Regions from separate parts of the Nocardiopsis sp. NPDC058631 genome, predicted to be linked through region 2. Evidence: riboswitches for the same ligand, from Rfam matches in the RefSeq annotation. Region 2 holds a riboswitch; each other region holds the start of a gene.

Region 1 (5,789 bases), on a different contig from region 2:
CCGACGGCTCCGCGCGCGGCACCGAGGGGGTCGACTACGAGGAGGCCCTGGCCTCCGCTCCGCAGGACGCGGCCCTTCCGCCGACCAGCGGCGAGGACCACTACCTGCTCTACACGGGGGGCACCACCGGCTATCCCAAGGGCGTGCTGTGGCGGCAGGCCGACATCTTCCGCGCCGCTCTGGAACGGCGTTCGCCGGGAGCGCCCCGCGCCCGGACCCTGGACGACGTCGCCCAACGCGCCGCCCGCTGTTTTCCGCAGCGCATGCTGGTCCTGGGGCCGCTGATGCACGCCGCCGGGCAGTGGAACGCCCTGAGCATGCTGCTGTGCGGCAAGCAGGTCGTGCTCTCCACCGACCGCAGCTTCCGCCCGGACCGGGTGCTGGAGGTGGCGCACCGCGAGGGCGTGCACACGGTCCAGCTGGTGGGGGACGCCATGGCCCGCCCGCTGGCCCGGCACCTGCTCACCGAGCCCGGCCTGTGCCCGGGGCTGACCGCGGTCCGCTCCGGCGGCACGCCGCTCACCCCGCAGGTGCGCGGCCTGTGGCGCGCCTGGCGCGAGGATGTCGCCCTGGCCGACTCCTATGGCGGATCGGAGACGGGCGTGTGCGGTTCGGCGACGGCGGCCGAGGGCTCGCCGTCGGAGGGGGCCGAGACCTTGGCCGGGGCCGTCGACGGCCGCAGCTTCACGATGGGCGGCAGCATCGCGGTGCTGGACCAGGCCCTGCGCCCCCTGTCGCCGGGCTCGTCGGAGGTCGGCCGGATCGCGCGCACCGGACGGATCCCGCTGGGCTACTACAACGACCCGATCACCACGGCCCGCACCTTCCCCACCGACGCCGACGGGCGCAGGTGGGCCCTGTCGGGCGACTTCGGGACCCGGGCCGAGGACGGGTCGATCGTCCTGTTGGGACGCGGGAGCGCCGTCATCAACACCGCCGGGGAGAAGGTGTACCCGGAGGAGGTGGAGGCCGCCCTGAAGGCGCACCCCTCGGTGGAGGACGCGATCGTGGTGCCCGCCTCCGACGAACGGCTCGGCCAGCGGGTGACCGCGCTGGTCTCCCTCGCCGCCGGCGCCCGTCTGGAGCAGGCGTCGCTGTTGGAACACTGCCGTGTGCGGCTGGCGGGGTTCAAGGTCCCGAGGACCGTCCACTTCGTGGACCGGGTGCGGCGCACGGCCGTCGGCAAGCAGGACTACCGGTGGGCGGCGTCGGTCGCCCGGGACGGTTCGGCCTCGCGTGGGACCGCGGGGACCGTGTCCCCCGGCCCGCTGCGGTACTGACGGCCGCCATCTGCGGCGTTGTCCCGGCGCGCGGGCGGGGGTGGTGACCGCCTCTGGCGGAGGACCGCACCCCGCCCCTAAAAAAGTACGGTTTTCGGATGCCATCCGCTTGATCCACCACAGGGCCAAAAAGAACGACATTCAAGGACAAAGTCCACGTGGGGGTTCTGACAACCCCTCCGCGGCGGCTCTCGGCGGGGTGCGGACGACCCCCGCTGTCTGCGGTGCCCGCCCAGAGCGGCCCCCGCCCCTTGTACCTTAGATCCCGTCGGCCGCAGTCTCCGGCCGATTCGGACGGTCCCCTTTCTCGCCTCATCCCCCACCCAGCGCACGTTCGTGTGCGCGGTGACACCCTTAGGACGGAGGATGGCGCGCCCCCTCCCGGGCTTCCCGGGCCGCGCCCAACTACTCAGATGGCCAATTCCGTAGGCTCCTACCTCTTCAACGCGGTGCGCGGCGGCGCCGTGGGCGCCTCTGAAGCGCTTCCCGGCATCAGCGGCGGCACCGTCGCCCTCATCGTCGGCCTCTATGACAAGCTCATCGGCGGCGCGGGCCACATGGTCAGCGGAATCAAGAGGTACGTGACAGACGTCCCGCGCGGGCGCGGCAAGGAGCGCGCACAGGAGCAGTTCCGCCAGGTGGACTGGAGCGTCCTGGTCCCCGCTCTGGTCGGCATGGTGATCTTCCTGGTCCTGGCCGCCCTCCTGCTCGCGCCGTTGGTCGACGCCTACACCCAGTACGCCTACGCCCTGTTCTTCGGCCTGGTCCTGGCCTGCCTGTGGATCCCCTACGCCGGGGCCGGCAGGCCCTGGAAGGCAGGGCACTACGTCGTGGCACTGGTGTTCGCCACAGCCGCGTTCCTGCTCACGGGACTGCCCGGCGCCAACCTGCCCACGCACCCGGTGGTCGTCTTCCTCGCAGCCGCCGTGGCCGTCTGCGCCCTGGTGCTGCCCGGCCTGTCCGGCTCGTTCATCCTGCTCACACTGGGCCTGTACGAGCCGACGATCAACGCCGTCGGCGACTTCGACATCGCCTACCTGGGCATCTTCGCCCTGGGCATGCTCACCGGCCTGTCCCTGTTCGTGAAGTTGCTCCAGTTCCTCCTGGAGAACTTCCACCACATGACCCTCGTCGTACTCACCGGCCTCATGGCCGGATCCCTGCGCGCGCTGTGGCCCTGGCAGACCGAGTCCCGTGAGTTCCTCACCCCCACCGACGTCCCCGTGACCGTCGCCTTCATGGTCGTCGGCTTTGCGATCGTGACCGCGGCCATCGTCTGGGAGCGCCGCAAGCGCACGCAGGCCGAGGCCCTCCGCGTCTCGACCGGCGTCTGACCGGCAAGAACGGAATCCACTGCTCATGCCAGCGAATCTGTGGACGGCGTCGAACCCGGCGATGGAGGGCGAGGTCGTCCACGAGTACGAGGGGTTCATCGGCTGGGTCCTGAGCCTGATGACGACCCTGGGCGAGCCCGGTGTCGGTGTGGCCCTGTTCATCGAGACCTTCTTCCCCCCGATGCCGAGTGAGGCGGTCCTGCCAGGCGCGGGGTTCCTCGCCTACGACGGGCACATGAACGTGTGGCTGGCCATCGTGTGGGCCACGGTCGGCTGTCTGGTCGGCGCCTGGGGCTTCTACGCGATCGGGGCCCTGCTGGGCCGGGACCGCACCAAGTGGCTGGTGGAGAAGACCCCCTTGCTGGAGGTCGAGGACTTCTACAAGGCCGAGCGCTTCTTCGCCCGCTTCGGCGGCCTCGCGGTCCTGCTGGGCCGGTGCGTGCCGCTGGTGCGCAGCTTCATCTCGGTCCCCGCCGGTATCGAGCGGATGCCCATCCTCAAGTTCTCCGTGTACACCGTGATCGGCTCCGCCGTCTGGAACTCGATCTGGATCGGACTCGGCTACGCCTTCGGTCCGGCCATCAAACCGATCCTGGTGCAGTGGAGCGGCCTGATCAGCAACATCGTGCTCGCCGTCATCGCCCTGCTGTTCCTGTGGTTCGTCGTCGTCCGCGTACGCAAGCTGCTCAGGGCCCGGCCCGCGGACAACGCCCCCACCGCCTGAGCCGCGCAGGCGGGCGTACGGGCCCCCTCGGGCCCGTACGCCCCCCACCAACGTCGGCCGCACGGGCCCGACCACACACTGAGCGGGGCCGCCCACACGGCGGCCCCGACGGCGCGGGGTGCCGGTGGCCCAGGCCACCGGCTGAGAGCACACCCGTCGAACCTGCCCTAGTTCGTACTAGCGAAGGAACGCCCATGAGCGCGTACAACATCGTCTCCGTCGCCGGCAGCGACCCCAGCGGGGGCGCCGGGATCCAGGCGGACCTCAAGGCCTTCTCGGCCCACGGCACCTTCGGCATGACCGTGGTCACGGCCCTGACCGCGCAGTCCACGCGCGGCGTCGCCGGGGTCCACCCGATCCCCGCCGAGTTCGTCACCCGCCAGATGGACACCCTCTTCTCGGACGCCACGGTGCACGCGGTCAAGGTCGGCATGCTCGGCACCGCCGAGGTCACCGTGGCCGTCGCCGAGGCGATCGGGCGCCACGAACTGCCCCACGTGGTCGTGGACCCGGTGATGGTCGCCAAGAGCGGCGACCGGCTGCTGGAGTCCTCCGCCGTCGAGGCCCTGCGCACCCGGCTGCTGCCGCGTGCGGACCTGCTCACCCCGAACCTCCCCGAGGCCGCAGACCTGCTGGACGAGCCCGAGGCCACCGATCTCGCGACAATGCGCGACCAGGCACGCCGCCTGCTGGAGTTCGGTCCGCGCAGGGTCCTGATCAAGGGCGGGCACCTGCCGGGCGGGGAGAGCGTCGACATCCTCGTCTCACGGGACGCCGACCCGGTCGAGTTCCGTGCGCGGAGGGTCCCCACCCGCAACACGCACGGCACCGGGTGCACTCTGTCCTCCTCGATCGCGGCCCTGCTGCCGCAGCGCCCGGACGCGGCCTCCGCCGTCGGCGACGCCAAGGCCTACCTGACCGAGGCGCTCCGGCACGCGGACGGGATCGACGCCGGAGGCGGGCAGGGGCCCGTGCACCATTTCCACGCCTGGTGGAAGTAGGCGCCGTCAGCGTACGGGCTCCATGACCGCGTCCGGGTTCCGCCAGTCGGGGTCGGCGAAGAACCTCCTGGTCTCGGCGACCACGACCGGCGACAGCAGGAGCAGCCCGATCAGGTTGGGCAGCGCCATGAGCCCGTTGGCGATGTCGCTGAACAGCCACACCGCGTCGATCTGCGCGGTGGCGCCGACGAAGATGAACGCGATGAACAGCACCCGGTAGGGCAGCACGAACACGCGCCCCGCCAGGTACACCACGCACCGTTCGCCGTAGTACGCCCAGCCGAGGATGGTCGTGTACGCGAAGACCGCTATCGCGCAGGCGACGAAGACCGGCCCCAGGGCCGCCAGTTCGGGGCTGATCCGGCCGAGTCCGACCTCCATCGCCGCGGTGGTGAGCAGGACCCCCCTGTTGCCCCCCTCCGCCCCCTCGGCCTCGGCGCCCTGCCACACCCCGGTCGTGATGATCACCATCGCGGTGAGGGTGAGCATGATCAGGGTGTCGATAAGGGTCTGCGTCATCGCGACGAGTGCCTGGCGGACCGGCTGGCCGGTCCTGGCCGCGGCCGCGGCGATGGCTCCGGTGCCCAGGCCGGCCTCGTTCGAGAAGACGCCGCGGGAGACGCCCTGGCGGATGACGCACATCAGGGTGGCGCCGGCGAAGCCGCCCACCGCCGAGGTGCCGGTGAAGGCGTCGCCGATGACCAGGGCGAAGGCGGGACCGATCCGGTCGTGGTGTACCGCCAGGACGAGCAGGTTGATGAGGACGAAGCCGGTGATCATGAACGGCACGACGGCGGAGGCGACCCTGCCGATCCCCTTGATGCCGCCGAGCACGACCACGGCGGCCAGCAGCATCAGGACGAGTCCGGTGGTCCGCTGGTCCACTCCGCAGACGTTGTTGACCGCGTCGGCCACCGCGTTGGCCTGGGTGCCGTTGCCGATGCCGAAGGCGGCGATCGCACCGAAGACCGCGAACCCCCAGCCGAGCAGGCGGCCGAGCCCTCCGGGGAGGCCCCTGCGCAGGTAGTACATCGGGCCGCCGGCCTGCTCCCCCCTCTCGTCGGTGACCCGGTACTTCACGCCGAGCAGGGCCTCGCTGTACTTGGTGGCCATGCCGAGGACGCCGGTGACCCACATCCAGAAGAGGGCCCCCGGGCCGCCGATGCCGATGGCCAGGCCCACGCCGGCGATGTTGCCGACCCCCGTCGTCGCGGCGAGGGCCGTGCTCAGGGCCTGGAAGTGCGAGATGTCGCCCCTGACGTCCTGGCCGGTCTCCTCCCTCCGGACGAGGGCGAACCACAGGGCGTGGGCGAGCCGGGTGAACTGGAGCAACCGGAGCCGGACCGTCAGGTAGCTCCCGGTGACGAGGAGCAGGGGGAGGAGCACGAGCGGACCCCAGACGACACCGCTCAGTACTTCGGCCATGTCGAGGAACAGGTCCACCGGGGTC
Region 2 (5,789 bases):
CATACCACCACGTCCAGCTTATCGGCCGGGGGATGGGTCACCATTGGTTTGTGTGGCCCGTCTCGGGCCGGTGCGGCCTGTTCGGCACCGCCGGAGAGTCATGGGGGTCCGGCGACCCGTCCGTCCTCGGACGACCATCACCGAGTATGACGGAAAACTGGCGTGGCCGGTTCCTCCCCCCGCGTCTCGACTGGCCGGATCCGGACGAGGGGGGCAGGTCCCGATCACTACTTAACCTGACAAATAACTAAAACCGTGCCAGGAAACAACAAAAACCCTGGGGAAGGGCGGGACGGGCGCCCCGGCCGAAGCCATCGGCGGCACCCGTCCCGAACTGCGCGGGTCCGCCTCTCAGCGCCCGCTGAACTCGGCCTTGCCCGGCCCCTGCTCGACGAAGCTCCGCATCCCGGTCTTCTGGTCCTCGGTCGCGAACAACCCGGCGAAGTGCAGGCGTTCGATCTCCAGCCCCGAGTCCAGATCCGTCTCCAGCCCCCTGTCGACGGCCTCCTTGGCCGCGGCCAGCGCGACGGCCGGCCCCGCCGCGTACCCGGCGACCAGGGCCACGGCCGCCCCGTAGACGTCCCCGTCCGGGACGACCTCGTCGGCCAGGCCGATCCGACCCGCCTCCTCCGCCCGCACGTGGCGTCCGCTGAAGATCATCTCCTTGGCCCGCGCGGGGCCGACCAGGCGCGGCAGCCGCTGGGTGCCGCCCGCCCCGGGGATGACGCCGAGCTGGATCTCGGGGACCCCCAGCCTGGCCCCCTCCCCCACGACCCGGAAGTCGGCGGCCAGCGCCAGCTCCAGCCCCCCTCCCAGCGCGTACCCGGTGACGGCTGCCACGACGGGCTTGGGGATGCGGGCCACCAGGGTCAGGGCGTTCTGGAGGTTGCGCCCGTACTCCAGCATCTCGGCGTGGGTGCGGTCCGCCATCTCCTTGATGTCGGCGCCCGCCACGAACACGCGCTCGCCGCCGTAGATCACCACGGCGCGTACCGCGCGGTCCGTGGACACCCTGGTGGCGGCCTCGGCGATCTCCGCCGTCAGGACCGCGTTGAGCGCGTTCACCTTCGGCCGGTCCAACCGGATCACGGCCACCGCCGGGTGGTCCGGATCGGCCTCCACGCGCACGAACTCGCCCACGAACTCCACCTCTTCCACTTCGACGTCACTGTCCTGGGCCACCTAACCACCCGGGTCAGGAGAACAGCAGCACCAGGGTCCCGAGCCGCGAGGACAGCGCGTACGCCGCCGCCAGGAGCAGGGCGGCCCCCGTGAGGAGGAGCGTGTCCGCGACCCGCCAGCGGCTCTCCCGGGCCCAGGTGCGGGGCCCCGTGCCGAACGCCCGCGCGTCCATCGCCGTGGCCAGCAGGGTCCCCGTCCGGATGGACCGCACCAGCAGCGCGAACAGCCTGCCGAAGAACAGCGTGACCATCCGCACCGGGTTGCGCCCGGCCTCCAGGCCGCGTGCCCGCCTCGCCAGGGTCACGGTCCGCCACTGGTCGGCGAGCAGGGGGATGAGCCGCAGCGCCGCCAGCACCCCCATGGCGGGACGCTCGGGCACCTTGAGCCTCTGCACGAGCCCGTCGGACATCTCCGTCGGATCGCTGGTCACGGCCGCGACCAGGCCGGGGAGGGCGATGGCGAGCAGGCGCACCGCCGCACCCAGTGCGCCCTCCGCCCCGTGCTCGCCGTACAGGTAGTTGACCAGGCCGTTGGACAGACCCATGAGCAGGAACGGACCGCCCAGGACGAGCAGCGTGCGCCGGTCGATCCCGCTGAACGGCAGGAGCAGCAGCACACCGGCCAGGACCACGCCTCCGGTGACCGCGTCCACCGCGGGGATCAGACCGATCCCCAGCACCAGGGCGGCCAGCAGCTTGGCCGCAGGGTTGAGCCGGGCGAGCCAGTAGCGCGCTCCCCCGTCCTGCGGCACGTCCAGGGTCAGGGCGTCGCCACCCGTCCCGTTCCGGTCCTGCGACGCACTCATCCGCCCACCTCCCCCGTCCCCGCGACCGTGTCCGGGACCGCGCGGCCCTCCGCCACGCGCACGCGCACGTCCGCGAGGTGCCGCAGGAGCAGTTCGTCGTGGGTGGCCATGACGACGGCCCGCCCCTCGGCCCTCAGCGCCCCCAGCAGCTCGACCAGCTCCGTCCACGTCCGGGTGTCCTGGCCGAAGGTCGGCTCGTCCAGGACGAGGACGTCGGGCGCGTGCGAGGGGCCCGAGCTCAGGGCCGTGGCCACCGACAGCCTCCGCTTCTCACCGCCCGAGAGGGTGTAGGGGTGGACGTCGGCCAGCCTGGTCAGGCGCAGCCGCTCCAACAGCTCGTCCACCCGGCGCTCCGTCTCCGCCTCGCCCGCCCCGGCCCGCCGCGGCGCGAAGCGCAGCTCGTCCCGCACGGTTCCGGTGACGAACTGGTCCTCCGCGTGCTGGAACACGGTGCCCACGTGCCGGGCCAGGAGCCGTGCGGGCCAGCGCACCAGCGGGCGGCGGTCAGCGCCGGCCAGGGGGCCGCGCGGAAGGACCTCGCCCCGGTGGGGTCGGGACAGCCCCGCCACCAGTGACAGCAGCGTGGACTTACCCGCCCCGTTGGGCCCGGTCAGGGCGGTCGCGGTACCGGCCGCGACCACGAGGTCCACGCCGTCCAGCACCACCCTTCGCGGCGCGGCGCGCATGCCCAGTTGGAAGGGGGTGCGCGCCGCGACGCCCACGGCCTCCAGACGGGGGCCGCCGCCCGGGGCGGGGGCCAGGTCGGGCACGGGGCCGTTCCCCGGGATCCACACTCCCCGCTCCGCGAGGGAGCGCCCGTGCTCGGCGAACACGGCGGAGGGGTCGCCGTCGGCGATCACACCGCCGCCGGGTTCGACGACCACGACCCGGTCCACCAGACCGACCACGTCCGCGACCCGGTGCTCGACCAGGACCAGGGTCGCCTCCGTCTCGGCCAGCAGGCGTTCCAGGACCCCGCGCACCAGCGCGGCACCGGCAGGGTCGAGGTTGGCGGTGGGCTCGTCCAGCAGGAGCAGGCGCGGCCGCATCGCGAGCGCCCCGGCGATGACCAGCCGCTGCTTCTCACCGCCCGACAGGGCGCCGGTGGAGTGGCGCCGCCCGTACGGGAAGCCGACCGAGTCCAGCGCGTGGTCCACCCGGGGCCAGATCAGGCTGGGGTCCACCCCCAGGTTCTCCAGGCCGAAGGCGACGTCGTCGCCCGCGCGGGCCATCACCAGCTGCGTCTCCGGATCCTGGCCGACCAGGCCGACCGCGCCCCGGCTCCGGTCGGCGGGGCGGCCGTCGACCAGCAGTGTCCCCTCCTGGTCTCCGTTGAGGGCGCTGTCGGGGCCGGTGAGCCCGGCCAGGGAGTGCAGCAGGGTGGACTTGCCCGCTCCGGAGGCTCCGAGCAGGAGCACGCGCTCACCGGGCTCGACCGTGAGGTCGACCCCGCGCAGCGCGTACGTGTCGCGGCCGGAGTGGCGCCAGCCCCAGCCGGACAGCTCGACACGAGCGCCCCGACCCCCGGTGGACCGTGCGGCGGGCGGTGCGGTCGGGTGCTGCGCGGTCGCCCCGGCGGGACCGCGGCGGTTGTGGTCGGCCACGGGTCAGCCCTTGGCCGACGGGAAGGGGGCCAGCGCGCCGGACCTGGCCAGGGCGGTGGTGAGGAGCCGTGCGCCCACTCCCGCGATGACCGCCGCGCTGATCACGACGATGACGCCGTAGACGACCTGGAGGTGCAGGGGCCAGGCCACGTTGTAGGCGATGTTGTCGCGGATGGCCGGGGAGAGGCCGGCGACGGCCGCCGCGAGCACGGCCACGCCCATGCCCCAGCGCCGGTAGCCGAAGGCGAGGAAGACGAGCTCGGGAAGGATGCCCTGGAGCGTTCCGTCGAGGATCACCGTGACCCCCCACTGGGTGCCCAGGACCGCCGACACAGAGGAGGCCGCGACCGAGGTGAGCAGCGCGGCGCCGGGCTTGCGGATGATCAGCCCGCCGAGGACGCCGGAGAGCAGCCACATGCCGTAGACCACCGCCTGCGCGGGCGGGAACCCGACGAAGAGCGGCGTCGTGACCGACCAGACGATGTTCCAGAGCCAGAAGACGACGCCGACGGCGACGCCGATCACGGCCGCCACGACGATGTCGACGGTGCGCCAGCCGCGCAGCTGTCCGAGGAGGTCACGCCAGAAGCCGGTGCGGCGGGGTTCGGTACTCATCAGGTGGTGTCCCTTCGTCGGGGTGGACGAGGGCCCATGTGGCCAAGAGCGGCGCCGGACGGCACCGCGCGCCGGGGGGTCCCGGTTGCGCGGGAGCACGCCTTCCGGAGACGGGTTCCTACGACTTCCTTCGCTGGCATGACCCAGATCAGGTGTGTAAGGGTCTGCGGCCTGGGCCGCACTCTCAGCGCTCACGCGCTCCCCTGTCGGTTTCACTCCATTATGCGTCAACAACGAGGGCCGTGGGGTGTTTCCTCCCCACGGCCCTCGTCCGCGCCCGGGACACCGAGCGGTCCCGCCTCCCCGCGGAAGCGGTCAGGCGTCGTCGTCCTCCTCGTCGCCCCCGCCCCTGGGCGGCTTCGCCGACGGGTTGCCGTACGCCTTCGGCGACGGGCCGAAGCTCTCCGCCGGGAGGTCGGCCGTGGCCTTGCGCATGGTGGCCTGCCAGATGGGGCCGGGCAGCGTGCCGCCGTAGACGATGCCGTAGTAGCGCCCGCCGATGGTCACGCCCTGGAGCGGGTTCTCCTCACCGCCGCGCATGTCGCCGACCACGACCGAGGAGGCGAGGTTCGGCGTGTGTCCGGCGAACCAGGCGTAGGCGGCGTTGTCGGTGGTGCCGGTCTTGCCCGCGGCCGGGCGTCCGAGGCCGAGGCCGTTGGCGGTGCCCCCCTTGAACGTCTGCTGGAGCAGGTGGTTGACCCCGTCCGCGACGTCGCGTCGGATCCTGCCCTCCTCGCACTCGCTGCGGACCTCGACCTCCCGGGTGCCCTCCTCCCCCTCACGGCCGATCCGCACGGACGTCACCGGGACGGGCTCGCAGTAGGTGCCCCGGGCGGCGAAGGTGGCGTACGCGTTGGCGACGGTCAGCGGGGACACCTCCTGGTCGCCCAGGGTGAAGGAGCTCCAGACCTCCAGCGGTGCGCCGTCGGCGCGGTGGATGCCCACCCGTTCGGCCATCTCCGAGGTCTCGCAGAGGCCGACACGCTTCTGGAGCTGCGCGAAGTAGGTGTTCACCGACCCCTTGGTCGCGCTGATCATGTTGTGCTCGCCGCCGTCGCTCTCCCCGGCGTTGCTCACGCTCCACCCGGACATCACGCCGCCGTCGCAGTTCTTGAGCCCCCCGACCGAGACGCTCTTGGGCGAGGAGAAGCTGGTGCCGTAGTCCAGCCCGGAGTGCAGGGCCGCGGCCAGGGTGAACGTCTTGAACGTCGACCCCGCCTGGTAGCCGAGCGAACCGCCGGCCTCGCTGTCCACCGCCAGGTTGATGGAGGTCGTGCCGACCTCCTCGTCGTCGAAGCCGTAGCGCAGGTTCTGCGCCATGCCCCTGATCCGGCCTGTGCCGGGCTCGACGACCGCCTGGGCGGCGAACTTGGTGGACTCCTCCGCCGGGACGTACTTCTCGATGGCCTCCTCCGCGGCCCGCTGCACGTCGTTGTCGAGTGTGGTCCGCACGGTGATGCCGCCCTTGGTGAGCGCCTCCTCGCGCTCCTCCTGGAGCTCACCGAGCACGTTGGAACCGCGCAGCCAGCGCATGACGAAGTCGCAGAAGAACGGCTGCTCCCCGTGGTAGCAGCTGCCGCCGC
Region 3 (5,789 bases), on a different contig from region 2:
GGGGGCGAGGGGCGCCTCACCGCCGGACGGCGAGGCCGGCAGCCGGTGGAGGACCTCCAGCACCTTGGCGAGGTACTGTCCCGCGTTGCTCGGACGGTAGCGGGGGTCGCGCTCCGTTGCCTTGGTGACCAGTGCGTCCACCGCGGGCGGAAGCCCCGGCAGGAAGTGCGAGGGCCGCGGCACGTCCTCGTTGACATGCTGGTAGGCGATCGCGATGGGCGTCTCGCCGGTGTGCGGCTGGCCGCCGGTCAGCAGTTCGTAGAACATGATGCCCGCCGCGTACACGTCGCTGCGGGCGTCGGCGACGCCCTTCTCGATCTGCTCCGGCGCCAGGTAGGCGGCGGTACCCATAAGGGTGCCGGTACGGGTGAGGCCCTGGTTGGACTGCTCCACGGCGCGCGCCAGACCGAAGTCGGCGACCTTGACCCGACCGTCCTCGGTGAGGAGGACGTTCTCCGGTTTGACGTCGCGGTGGACCATGCCGGCCTGGTGGGCGGCGCCGAGCGCGGCCAGGACCGACGCCATGACGTTCAGGGTCTCGCGCGGGGTCAGGCGGCCGCGGGCCTTGAGCAGGTCGCGCAGGGTGCGGCCGGGCACGTACTCCATCGCCAGGAACACGTGCCCCTGGTCCTCCCCCTGGTCGAAGACCTGAACGACGTTGGGGTGGGAGAGCTTGGCGACGGAGTGGGCCTCGTTGATGAAGCGCTGGACGAAGGTGGGGTCCTGTGCCAGCGACGGGTGCATCACCTTCAACGCCAGACGACGGTCCAGTCTCAGGTCGTGGGCGACGTAGACGGTCGCCATCCCGCCTCCGGCGATCCTGGACTCGACGAAGTAGCGTCGGTCGAGGGTCGCGCCTACGAGCGGGTCGGAAGTCGTCATGTCCACGGCGGAGTAGTGTCCTTGCTGCGGGAAGCGCGGGCTGTCGCGGTTGGTGGCGCGTACCCGGCACCGGGTGTCGAACCGACACGATAGCGGAAGCCCACACCAGGTCTGCCCCGCGGTTCGCGGTCGCGTCGCGCCCCACCGCCCTCGGTGGCGGGCGTTCGCGCCTGGGTCTTCGGCGAGCGTACGGTGCCCTCCGTCGGGCCGCACACCCATCCCACGGTAGGGGACGGCACCAAACGTCCAGGGAAGGACGCCCCGGAACCTCGCCGACGGACGCCCGCGGACCTCCCGGGCCGGGACCCGGGACCGCCCGACCCCGCGGCCTTCCCGCGTCGGGGGCCGCACGGCCGCACCCCCCGCGGGTGGAGTCGGTCACCGTCGAACGGAAAGCGCGCCCCCCGTACCCGCGGGGGCGCCCTACTCCACTGCGGGAGACGAGGCGAGGGCGTGTCGACGCACCGGGATGCGTCCCGCCAGGCGGGCGTTCCTGCCCGCCCGGACGGCGTCGCGCATCGCGGCGGCCATGCGCACGGGGTCCTGCGCGCGGGTCACGGCCGTGGCCAGCAGGACCGCGTCGCAGCCCAGCTCCATCGCCAGGGCGGCGTCGCTGGCGGTACCGATCCCCGCGTCCACGATCACGGGGACCCCCGCCCCCTCCACGATCAGCTCCAGGTTGTGCGGGTTGCGGATCCCCAGGCCGGACCCGATCGGCGCGGCCAGCGGCATCACCGCCGCGCACCCCAGCTGCTCCAGGCGCCGGGCCAGCACCGGGTCGTCATTGGTGTAGGGCAGGACGGTGAAACCCTCGTCCACCAGCTGTTCGGCGGCGTCCAGCAGCTCCACCGGGTCGGGCAGCAGCGTGTGCTCGTCCGCCACGACCTCCAACTTCACCCAGTCGGTGCCCAGGGCCTCGCGCCCCAGACGTGCGGTGCGCACCGCGTCGGCAGCCGTGAAGCAGCCGGCGGTGTTGGGCAGCGCGCGGATCCTGTTGCGGGTCAGGACGTCCCACACCGACCCCTGGGAACCGGGGGAGACCCGGCGCATCGCCACGGTGGTCAGCTCCGTCCCGGAGGTCACCAGGGCGTCCTCCAAAACGTCCAGGGACGGTGCCCCGCCGGTGCCGGTGATCAACCGGGATCCGAAGGCGGTCCCGGCGATCACCAGCGGGTCCTCGACCTGCCCGTCTCCGTGTCCGGTCATGCTCAGCCTCCCTGAACGGCGGTGAGGACGTCCACGCGGTCGCCCGCGTCCAGCGCACCGGCCGCCCACGCGGTCCGGCGCACCACCTCGTCGTTGACGGCCACGGCGATGCCGCCGGGGATCGTGCCGCCGCCGGGTGCGGTCAGGTCGCGGACGACCGCCTCCACGGTGGTGCCGTCGGCGAACTCGCGGAGGTCGCCGTTGATGATCAGTTCCACTGCCTCTCCTACTCCCACGTCGTCATGTGCGCGTTCCCGGTCGCCCGGTCCGCGGCGAACCTGCGCGCGTACTCCGGCAGGGCGCCGGTCGTGAGGGCGCGCGCCATGACCTCGCCGGTGACCGGGGTCAGCAGGACCCCGTGCCGGAAGTGCCCCGCGGCCAGGTGCAGGCCGGGGACCCGGGTCGGCCCCAGAAGGGGTTCGTTGTCGGGCGAGCCCGGGCGCAGGCCCACACACGTCTCGGTGACCTCCAGCTCGGTCACCCCCGGGACGAGCTCCCGCGCGTCCCTCAGGACCTGCCAGAGCCCTCCGGCGGTGAGCGAGGTGTCGTACCCCAGCTCCTCCTGGGTGGCACCGATGACCACCTCGCCGTCGGCGCGCGGCACCAGGTAGGTCGTGAAGCCCCGCACCAGGCCCCGGACCGTGCGGTTGACGAGGGGCGCCTCACCGGCGGGCATGCGGGCGCGCAGGAGCTGGCCCTTGACCGGGCGCAGCGGCGGCACCACCGGTTCGGGTACCGCGACGCGGTCGCCCCAGCACCCGGCGGCCAGGACGACCTGGTGGGCGGGCAGGACCCGGCCCTCGGCCAGGCGCACGCCCAGCCGGGCGCGGTCGGGGCCGGGGTCCAGGATCTCCTCGGCCCTCTGGGCGATCTCCGTGACGCCCGCGCGCCCGCCCGCGACGGCCAGGGCGCGCAGCAGGAGCCGGGGGTCCACGGAGTGGTCGTCGGGGGCGAGTACCCCGCCGCGCACCGACGGGGCCAGCATGGGCTCCAGGCGGCGGCACCCGCGGCTCGTGAGGCGTTCGGTGGTGATGCCCAGGCGTTCCTGGAGCCGGTGCAGGTCGGTGAGGACGGCCATGTCGTCGCGGTCGAAGGCGACCAGGAGCGTTCCGGTGGCGCGGTAGCCCACACCGATCCCGCTCGCCTCCTCCAGTTCTGCGACGAACCCGGCGTACATGCCCGCGGAGCGGACACCGAACTCCATGAGGGGTTCCTCGCCGAACGCGGCCTCGGTGGCGGGGGTGAGCATGCCGGCCGCGACGGTGGAGGCGGCGCGGGCCCCGGCGGGGTCGGTCACCGGGTCGGGTTCGACCAGGGTGACGCGAAGGCCCTGCTGGGCGGCCCGCCAGGCGGTGACCCGGCCGACGAGGCCGCCGCCGACCACGACGACGGTCTGTTCCTGCCGCGCCGCGGAACCGTCGTCGGTAGGACGAATCGTTCCCGGGCGGGGCCGGTCCGGTGCGCGCACGGGGCTGGTTCCACTCCCTTCGCCGGCATGACCCGGATCAGGTTCGTGCGGTCGGAGGCTCGCAGCCTCCCTCTCAGCCGGGTCCCACCCGGCTCCCGCGGGATGTGTAGAGGTCTGTCCCCATTCTAGAACCTCCTCCCGGGGCGGGCGGCAGTGGTGGGGATCTCCACGGAGGACGGCCCCGCCCGCCCCGGAAGGTGCCGGGGTCCCGCGCGGATGTGGCAGATTGGTGGGGTGACACGAAGCGATATCGACATCGACACGCTGGTCGGCGAGTGGCTGACCCTCAAGGAGGCGGCCGCGCCGCTCGGCGTGAGTCCCAACCGCATCAAGACCCTGATCCGCGAGAACCGCATGATGGGTGTGGTCCGCGGAGGCCAGCTGTCCGTCCCCGCCGCCTTCATCGACGGCGACGACATCGTCAAGGGACTGCCCGGCACCCTGGTGCTGCTGACCGACGCGGGCTTCTCCACGGAGGAGGCCCTGCGCTGGCTCTTCACCCCCGACGACACCCTGCCGGGCTCGCCCATCCAGGCGATGCGCGAGAACCGGGGTACCGAGGTGCGCCGCCGCGCCCAGGGACTGGCCTTCTGACGGGCTGACCCCAGGCGCCGCCGGGCGAGGGCCTAGGGTGGGCGGGGTGAGGACCAGCCACGGAACCAGCCTGCGCAAGCGCCTGGACGCGTCCCTTCTGTACCTGTGCACCGACGCTCGGACCGGGCGCGGCGATCTCGCCGAGTTCGCCGACGCCGCCCTGGCCGGGGGAGTGGACATCATCCAGCTCCGGGACAAGGGGCTGGAGGCCCGCGAGGAGATCGCGGCCCTGGAGGTGATGCGGGAGGCCTGTGAGCGGCACGGAGCCCTCCTCGCGGTGAACGACCGCGCCGACATCGCCCGTGCCGTGCGCGCCGACGTCCTACATCTGGGACAGCGCGACCTGCCGGTGCCCATGGCCCGCGACATCATCGGGGCGGACCCGGTCATCGGGCGCTCCAACAACGACGCCGCCGCCGCGGCCTCCTCCGCGGAGGAGGCCGGGAGCGACTACTTCTGCGTCGGCCCCACCTGGGCCACCCCCACCAAGCCGGGCCGCCCGGCCGCGGGGTTGTCCCTGGTGGAGAGGGCCGCCGCCCTGGGCACGGACCGCCCGTGGTTCGCCATCGGGGGGATCGACGCGACCAACATCGACGCGGTGCTGGAGGCGGGGGCCCGCCGGGTGGTGGTCGTGCGCGCCATCACCGAGGCCGAGGACCCGTGCGCGGCAGCGGCCGCGCTGCGGGAGCGCCTGACCGCCCGCAGCGGGGGCTGAGGGGGCAGGTGCGCGCGCCCCGGCCTCACGGCACGAGGAGGACCTTGCCCAGGACCCGGCGCTCCTCCAGGGCCCTGTGGGCCTCCTCGGCCCGCTCCAGGGGCACGGTCAGCCCCACATGCGGCGCCACCTGCCCGCTGCGGGCCAGCTCCAGGATCTGGTGTACGGCCCCGTTCGGCTCCCCGTCCTCCTCGGACTCCAGGTCGAAGAGGCCCAACACCGTGATCCCGCGGCGTTCGGCCTCCTCCGCGTCGACCTGCGAGAAGCGTCCGCCCGCGGAGCCGTAGCCGAGGAAGCGCCCTCCGTCGGCCAAGGCGCCGAACGCCGCCTCCCCGAGGTCGCCGCCGCTGCCGTCCAGGACCACGTCGACCCCCCGGCCCCCGGTGGCCTCGCGCACCCGTTCCACCCACCCGGGCACGGAGTAGTCCACGGTCGCCTCCGCTCCCAGCCCACGGGCGAACGCGAGCTTCTCCGGCCCGTGGGCGGCTCCCACGACCCGGGCCCCGGCCGCGCGGGCCAGCTGGACGGCCAGGCTGCCCGCCCCTCCCGCCGCCGCCAGTACGAGTACCCACCTGCCGGGCCCGAAGCCGCCGCTGTGCCGCAGCGACAGGGCGGTCGGTCCGTCGTGCAGGAGGGCCAGGGCCTGCTTCGGGTCCAGGCCCTCGGGCACGTCGACCAGCCCCGAGGCCGGGACGGCGACTCTCTGCGCGTACCCGCCGAAGGGGGGCACGGGCACCCCGCCCTCCGGGTCGGCCCGGCCCGTGTCGGTGACGACCACCGCGCCGACCCGGGCCGGGTCCACCCCCTCGCCCGTCCGGACCACCGTCCCGGCCACCCCGGCGCCGGGGACGTAGGGGGGCTCGACGGGGAAGTAGTCCAGCCCCCACCCGCCGCGTACCAGCGTGTCCAGGTACATCACGTTGG
Region 4 (5,789 bases), on a different contig from region 2:
CTTGTCGAGCACCTCGCTGCACGGGGTGTCGCTGTGTTCGCCGTGGCCGCCGCTCATTGCAGATCTCCTCGATCCGAGCCGTCCTGTCCCGCACCCGCGGACGTTCCCGAGGCGACACCGGCGGCTGCGGCCGCCCTCGCCGGCAGGAAACCGCGATCCGCCGCGTACTCCTCCAGGTGCGACCGGAGCTGGCGGCGGCCCCTGTGCAGCCGGGACATGACCGTCCCGATCGGCGTCCCCATGATCTCGGCGACCTCCTTGTACGCGAATCCCTCGACATCGGCGAGGTAGACGGCGATCCGGAAGTCCTCGGGCAGCTCCTGGAGAGCCCGCTTGACGTCGCTGTCGGGGAGGTGTTCGAGGGCCTCGGCCTCAGCCGACTTCAGGCCGGCCGCGGTGTGCGACGCAGCCTGTGCCAGCTGCCAGTCCTCGACGTCCTCGGTCCCCGCCTGCTTCGGCTCGCGCTGCTTCTTGCGATAGGAGTTGATGAAGGTGTTGGTGAGGATGCGGTACAGCCACGCCTTGAGGTTCGTCCCCTGTTTGAACTGATGGAACGAACCGAACGCCTTGGCGAAGGTCTCCTGGACGAGGTCTTCCGCGTCAGCGGGGTTGCGTGTCATCCGCAACGCCGCGGAGTAGAGCTGGTCGAGGAAGGGGAGCACGTCCCTCTCGAACCGCTCGTCCCTCTCCTCGGCTGTCTCCTGGCCCTGTTCCAAGCCCGTCGGCCTCCTCGCACTGGTCCCAGCTGGGGCATCCATACCCCAACGATACGGTCCCGTGGCTCGGACCCGTGCACCGCCACCTCGTGGCGGCGACACCGCATCCTCTCGCGCGAGACATGAACCGGCAGTCGGCATGGTCTGTTGACCCTCCTCATACGACACTCCTCCGCCTCGGGCATCCGCTTCCCGCGGCGGTGTGGAGGACAACAACGTTCGCCCCGGGCTGATTCCGTGCCGCCGGGGGACGAAGGTCCCTTACCAGCCCGAAATTGTCGTTTGCCTCCGTCAACTGAGGTGAGGCATGGCAGAGTGCGGGTAGGACCACCTGAAGGATGGGAGAGGAGCGCACTTGCAACCGTCCTCAACCCCTGCCTCCGAACGCCACCGCTCACCCGCGGCGCAGTTCGCCACCCCCGACCGCCTGTCGGACTACTGGAGGTTCTACTGGGCCGTCGCCGAGGCGCAGATCGCCCGGTGGCTACCCGACACCCCCTCGCGCCTGCTCGACGTCTCCAGCCCCGACTACCAGGGCACCCCCCGCGCGGTGGCCGCCGGCCACGACGTCGTGACCCTGCTGCCCTCCGCCGACATGGCGGTGCGCCGTCCGCTGACCCTCGTCAACGGGCGCGCGATGGTGCCGCGCCCGGCGCGGCGCGGGCGCCTGCGCCACGTCGTCGGGGACTCGGCCTTCCTGCGCAACTTCGCCTCCGAGGCCTTCGACGGGGTGATCGCCGACAACCGGGTGCTCTCCCGCCACCTGGCCACCGAGTCGTCCGTGGCCGAGGTCGCCCGTGTGCTGCGGCCGGGGGGACGGGCCCTGCTGTGCGTGGACTCGGTGGTGCTGGGCATGGCTCTGCTCGCCGAACAGGACTGCTGGCCCGAGCTCAGCCACGCGCCGAGCGCCGACGTGCTCCTGGTCCCCTGGCCCGACGGTTCCATCACCCGGTGCTTCACCGCCGAACAGCTCACCGAGACGCTCGCGGACGCGGGGCTGGAGCTGGAGTGGGTCAAACCCCGCACGGTGCTGTCCGCCTCCACCGTGGAGATGATGCTGGCCCGCGACCCGAGGTCGATGGGGCGCCTGGTGGAGATGGAGCTGCGGGCCACCGAGTCCGACGACTACGTCGGCGTGCACCTGGTGGCCAGCGCCCGCAAACCCGGCTAGGACGTGTGTTCCGGACGGCTCCCGGGCCGGTGGGCGGCCGTCCGGTCGAGGTCGCCCACGCCGCCGAGGCGGAGGCCTCCGCTACAGGGCGGTGAGCGAGGCGACCCCGTTCACCAGGGCGAAGACCAGCAGGACCGGGCCCGCGCCCGCGCCGGTGGCGAAACTGGGGGCCAGGTCGCGGCGGTTCGCCCAGCGCACCGCGAGGAACGGCCACACGGTCAGCAGCGCAGCGAGTACGTACAGGCCGGGGTCGGCCAGGACGGGCGCGAGCGGGAAGAAGTGCACGCCCACGACCAGGCACACCCACGGAGCGAGGTACGCGCTCCGTCCCAGAGCCAGCAGCACGATCACGCCGAGCAGGGCGACACCGAACTCGATGCCGAGGACGAGGAGGTACAGGTCCATCCCGCCCTCGCCGGACAGGACGGAACCGCTGTCCCAGTGGAGCCAGGACGTGACACCGCCGAACACCGCGAGGAGCAGGCCCACGGCCGACCCGCCGCCCAGCCACCACGTGGCCGGTCCGGCCGGGGGCCGCTCCTGAGCCCATCCGAACCACGCCGAGGCGAAGAAGCCGAAGACGGCGGTGGTCATGGCGGCGTCGCGGACGAAGACGTCCATGGGACCTCACAGGTGGGGCGGGGGTAGCCGGGGGACACGTCAGCCTTCCACACGCCGCGGGCGGCCCGCCCTCCGGTGTGCCGGAGGGCGGGCCTGACGACGGACCCCGTGTGACACTCCCTACTCGGCGAGTGGGAGGTACACGCGGTTGCCCTGTTCGGAGAACTCGGTGGACTTGTCGGCCATACCGCGCTCGATGGCGGCGACGGTGTCCAGCCCGTGTTCCTCCGCGTAGCGGCGCACGTCCTGGGTGATCTTCATGGAGCAGAACTTGGGACCGCACATGGAGCAGAAGTGCGCGGTCTTGGCCGGTTCGGCGGGCAGGGTCGCGTCATGGAAGGACTGGGCGGTCTCCGGGTCCAGCGCCAGGTGGAACTGGTCCTGCCACCGGAACTCGAACCGCGCCCGGGACAGCTCGTCGTCCCACTCCTGTGCCCCGGGGTGCCCCTTGGCCAGGTCCGCGGCGTGCGCGGCGAGCTTGTAGGTGATGACGCCGGTCTTGACGTCGTCACGGTCGGGGAGCCCCAGGTGTTCCTTGGGGGTGACGTAGCAGAGCATCGCCGTGCCGAGCCAGCCGATCTGCGCGGCACCGATCGCCGAGGTGATGTGGTCGTAGCCGGGGGCCACATCGGTGGTCAGGGGGCCGAGCGTGTAGAACGGAGCCTCTCCGCAGAGCTCCTCCTCCAGTCGGACGTTCTCCGCGATCCTGTGCATGGGGACGTGCCCGGGGCCCTCGACCATCACCTGCACGTCGTGCGCGCGGGCGACGTGGGTGAGCTCACCCAGGGTGCGGAGCTCGGCGAACTGGGCCTCGTCGTTGGCGTCGGCGATCGACCCGGGGCGCAACCCGTCTCCGAGGGAGAAGGTGACGTCGTACTCCCGGAGGATCTCGCACAGCTCCTCGTAGTGGGTGTACAGGAAGCTCTCCCGGTGGTGGGCCAGGCACCAGGCGGCCATGATGGAGCCGCCGCGCGAGACGATGCCGGTGACCCGGCGGGCGGTGAGCGGCACGTACCGCAGCAGCACCCCTGCGTGCACGGTCATGTAGTCCACGCCCTGCTCGCACTGCTCGATGACGGTGTCCCGGTAGACCTCCCAGCTGAGCTCGGCCGGGTCGCCGTTGACCTTCTCCAGCGCCTGGTAGATGGGGACGGTGCCGATCGGGACGGGCGAGTTGCGCAGGATGCGCTCCCGGGTCTCGTGGATGCGCTTGCCCGTGGACAGGTCCATGACGGTGTCGGCACCCCAGCGGGTGGCCCACACCATCTTCTCGACCTCCTCGGGGACGGAGGAGGTGACGGCGGAGTTGCCGATGTTGGCGTTGATCTTGACCAGGAAGTTCTTGCCGATGATCATCGGCTCGGACTCGGGGTGGCACCGGTTGGCGGGGATGACCGCGCGGCCGAGGGCCACCTCGGAGCGGACGAACTCGGGGTCGACGCCCTCGCGTTCGGCCACGAAGCGCATCTCGGGGGTGAGGGTTCCGGCCTTCGCGCAGGCGAGCTGGGTGACCGCGCCGTCGACCGGAGGCCGGCCCCCGGACCAGGTACGGCGGGTCGGGGGGAGGCCCCGGTGGACGTCGACGGACACGGTGTCGTCGGTGTAGGGGCCGGAGGTGTCGTACAGATCGAAGTGGCTGCCGTTGCTGAGTCCCACCCTGCGCCGGGGCACGCGCAGTGTGTGTCCCTCGGGGGTCACGACCTCGCGATAGACCTTGGATGATCCCATGATGGGCCCTGTGGTCACCTGGTGGCCGTCGGTACTGGAACCGCTGGTGGAACTGACGTCACGGCCGTCGGTAGCCGTCATGGCATGCCTCCCTACGTCGGAATTACCCGAACAGGTTCTGCGGTCGGCGACACCGTCGAGTCGCCCTCTCAGCCCGCCATGGCGCGAGCTCCCGCGTTGCGTATTCACATGTGTGGGCACGTCGAACGTGCCGCGGCACCTCGATCCCGGTGCCGGGGCCCTGGGGCCCCGCACACCATACACAGGAGGGACCCTGGCGTGTCCACCGTTCCGGGGGTCAGAAAAGTGTCCCCGGTTCGCCGCCCCCGGTGTCGGCGAGGGGTTCGAGGAGGTCGGGCCGGTTGTTCTTGATGGTGTTGACGTCGGTGGACACCTCGTCGACCGCGAACCGGTCGACGGGGGTCTCCCCCAGCAGGTGCGCCAGGTCGTCCGCGCCCGAGGCGGGGTCCAGCCAGACGTCCCAGTCCTCGGGCGGTACGACGACCGGCATGCGCTCGTGGATGTGGGCGAGCGCGGGCGCCGCCTCGGTGGTGATGACCGCGCAGCTCCACACCCAGGCGGCCGGGTCGTCCTCGGCCGCCTCCGGGTCGCGCCAGCGCTCGAAGATGCCCGCCAGCGCCAGGGGCCGACCGTCCCGGTAGTGGATGGAGTAGGGCTTCTTGTCGGCCTTGGCCTTGCGCTTCTTGTGCTGGGGGTCGGTCGCGGGCGAGGTACTGGCCTGCGTGGTCCCGTCCTTGGCGACGAGCTGCCACTCGTAGTAGGCGTCGGCGGGCAGCAGGCACCGTCGGCGGCGGTACGCGGTACGGAAGGCGGGCTTGTCCGCGACGGTCTCGCCTCGCGCGTTGATCATCCGGTAGCCGACGTTGCGGTCCTTGGCCCAGGAGGGGACCAGGCCCCAGCGCAGGGTGTGCAGGGACCTGGGGCCCCGGGGGCCCTGGTCGTCGGCCCGGGGCGGTGGTCCCAGCACGGCGTACACGGGCCTTCCGGGCGAGATGTTGTAGTCCGGCTCCAACTCCTCCAGGGGCGGCCACGACGCGGCGGGCGCATCCTCGGGGAGGGTCTGCTCGGGCAGCTCGAAGGCGAGCCGCAACTGGTGCACGTTCCGGGACTGGGCATAACGACCGCACATGTGCCCGATACTACGGCGTGGCCCCGTCAGTCCCCCGCGAGACACCGGCGTGGGCCGGGCGCCCCTGCGGCGGCCTCCGGGCTGCCCGGCTCACCACTGGGGGTCCCTGGGCGCCCGGGGCCCTCTGCGCCGGCGGGGCCGGGCGGGAACGTCCCGGACGGCCGCGTCGGATCCCCCGCTCCGTGCGGGGGCGCCGCCGCGCCCACCGCCCGCGGAAGCGCCGTCCGCACCGCTCCCCCGCCAGGCCCGGACCAGGCCGACCAGAACGGCCAGACCGCCCAGCGGCCCGAGGGTCCACGGCGCCCAGGAGTCCAGGGCACGCAGCAGGACCGACCGGACACGGGCCTGCTCCGCGTAGCCGGAGACCTGGTTGTCCGCCATCACCAGTTCCGTGTACAGCAGC

The links. A riboswitch is a leader RNA that binds a small molecule or an ion and turns the genes downstream of it on or off. The one in region 2 is predicted to bind thiamine pyrophosphate.
Region 1: it holds a riboswitch for thiamine pyrophosphate, as region 2 does, so the genes downstream of both, thiD (bifunctional hydroxymethylpyrimidine kinase/phosphomethylpyrimidine kinase) here and ACFWTE_RS21745 (ECF transporter S component) in region 2, are expected to answer to the same signal.
Region 3: it holds a riboswitch for thiamine pyrophosphate, as region 2 does, so the genes downstream of both, thiO (glycine oxidase ThiO) here and ACFWTE_RS21745 (ECF transporter S component) in region 2, are expected to answer to the same signal.
Region 4: it holds a riboswitch for thiamine pyrophosphate, as region 2 does, so the genes downstream of both, thiC (phosphomethylpyrimidine synthase ThiC) here and ACFWTE_RS21745 (ECF transporter S component) in region 2, are expected to answer to the same signal.

Annotation. Positions count from the first base shown of each region.
Region 1 covers NZ_JBHXQY010000010.1:72,372-78,160, reverse strand. Annotated here, with positions in the region: gene ACFWTE_RS05995 (acyl-CoA synthetase) at 1-1,280, shown strand, start outside; gene ACFWTE_RS05990 (DUF368 domain-containing protein) at 1,694-2,614, shown strand; gene ACFWTE_RS05985 (DedA family protein) at 2,640-3,338, shown strand; TPP riboswitch at 3,443-3,544, shown strand; gene thiD (bifunctional hydroxymethylpyrimidine kinase/phosphomethylpyrimidine kinase) at 3,533-4,339, shown strand; gene ACFWTE_RS05975 (alanine/glycine:cation symporter family protein) at 4,346-5,782, opposite strand.
Region 2 covers NZ_JBHXQY010000074.1:15,015-20,803, reverse strand. Annotated here, with positions in the region: gene ACFWTE_RS21760 (enoyl-CoA hydratase/isomerase family protein) at 352-1,140, opposite strand; gene ACFWTE_RS21755 (energy-coupling factor transporter transmembrane component T family protein) at 1,196-1,987, opposite strand; gene ACFWTE_RS21750 (ABC transporter ATP-binding protein) at 1,984-3,489, opposite strand; gene ACFWTE_RS21745 (ECF transporter S component) at 3,595-4,206, opposite strand; TPP riboswitch at 4,315-4,421, opposite strand; gene ACFWTE_RS21740 (transglycosylase domain-containing protein) at 4,522-5,789, opposite strand, start outside.
Region 3 covers NZ_JBHXQY010000137.1:1,152-6,940, forward strand. Annotated here, with positions in the region: gene pknB (Stk1 family PASTA domain-containing Ser/Thr kinase) at 1-888, opposite strand, end outside; gene ACFWTE_RS27980 (thiazole synthase) at 1,306-2,088, opposite strand; gene thiS (sulfur carrier protein ThiS) at 2,091-2,306, opposite strand; gene thiO (glycine oxidase ThiO) at 2,315-3,523, opposite strand; TPP riboswitch at 3,553-3,665, opposite strand; gene ACFWTE_RS27995 (Rv2175c family DNA-binding protein) at 3,773-4,150, shown strand; gene thiE (thiamine phosphate synthase) at 4,197-4,865, shown strand; gene ACFWTE_RS28005 (zinc-binding dehydrogenase) at 4,891-5,789, opposite strand, start outside.
Region 4 covers NZ_JBHXQY010000107.1:3,809-9,597, forward strand. Annotated here, with positions in the region: gene rsrA (mycothiol system anti-sigma-R factor) at 1-57, opposite strand, end outside; gene ACFWTE_RS25635 (sigma-70 family RNA polymerase sigma factor) at 54-716, opposite strand; gene ACFWTE_RS25640 (class I SAM-dependent methyltransferase) at 1,072-1,887, shown strand; gene ACFWTE_RS25645 (hypothetical protein) at 1,969-2,508, opposite strand; gene thiC (phosphomethylpyrimidine synthase ThiC) at 2,629-4,317, opposite strand; TPP riboswitch at 4,311-4,422, opposite strand; gene ACFWTE_RS25655 (SOS response-associated peptidase) at 4,535-5,386, opposite strand; gene ACFWTE_RS25660 (DUF3068 domain-containing protein) at 5,477-5,789, opposite strand, start outside.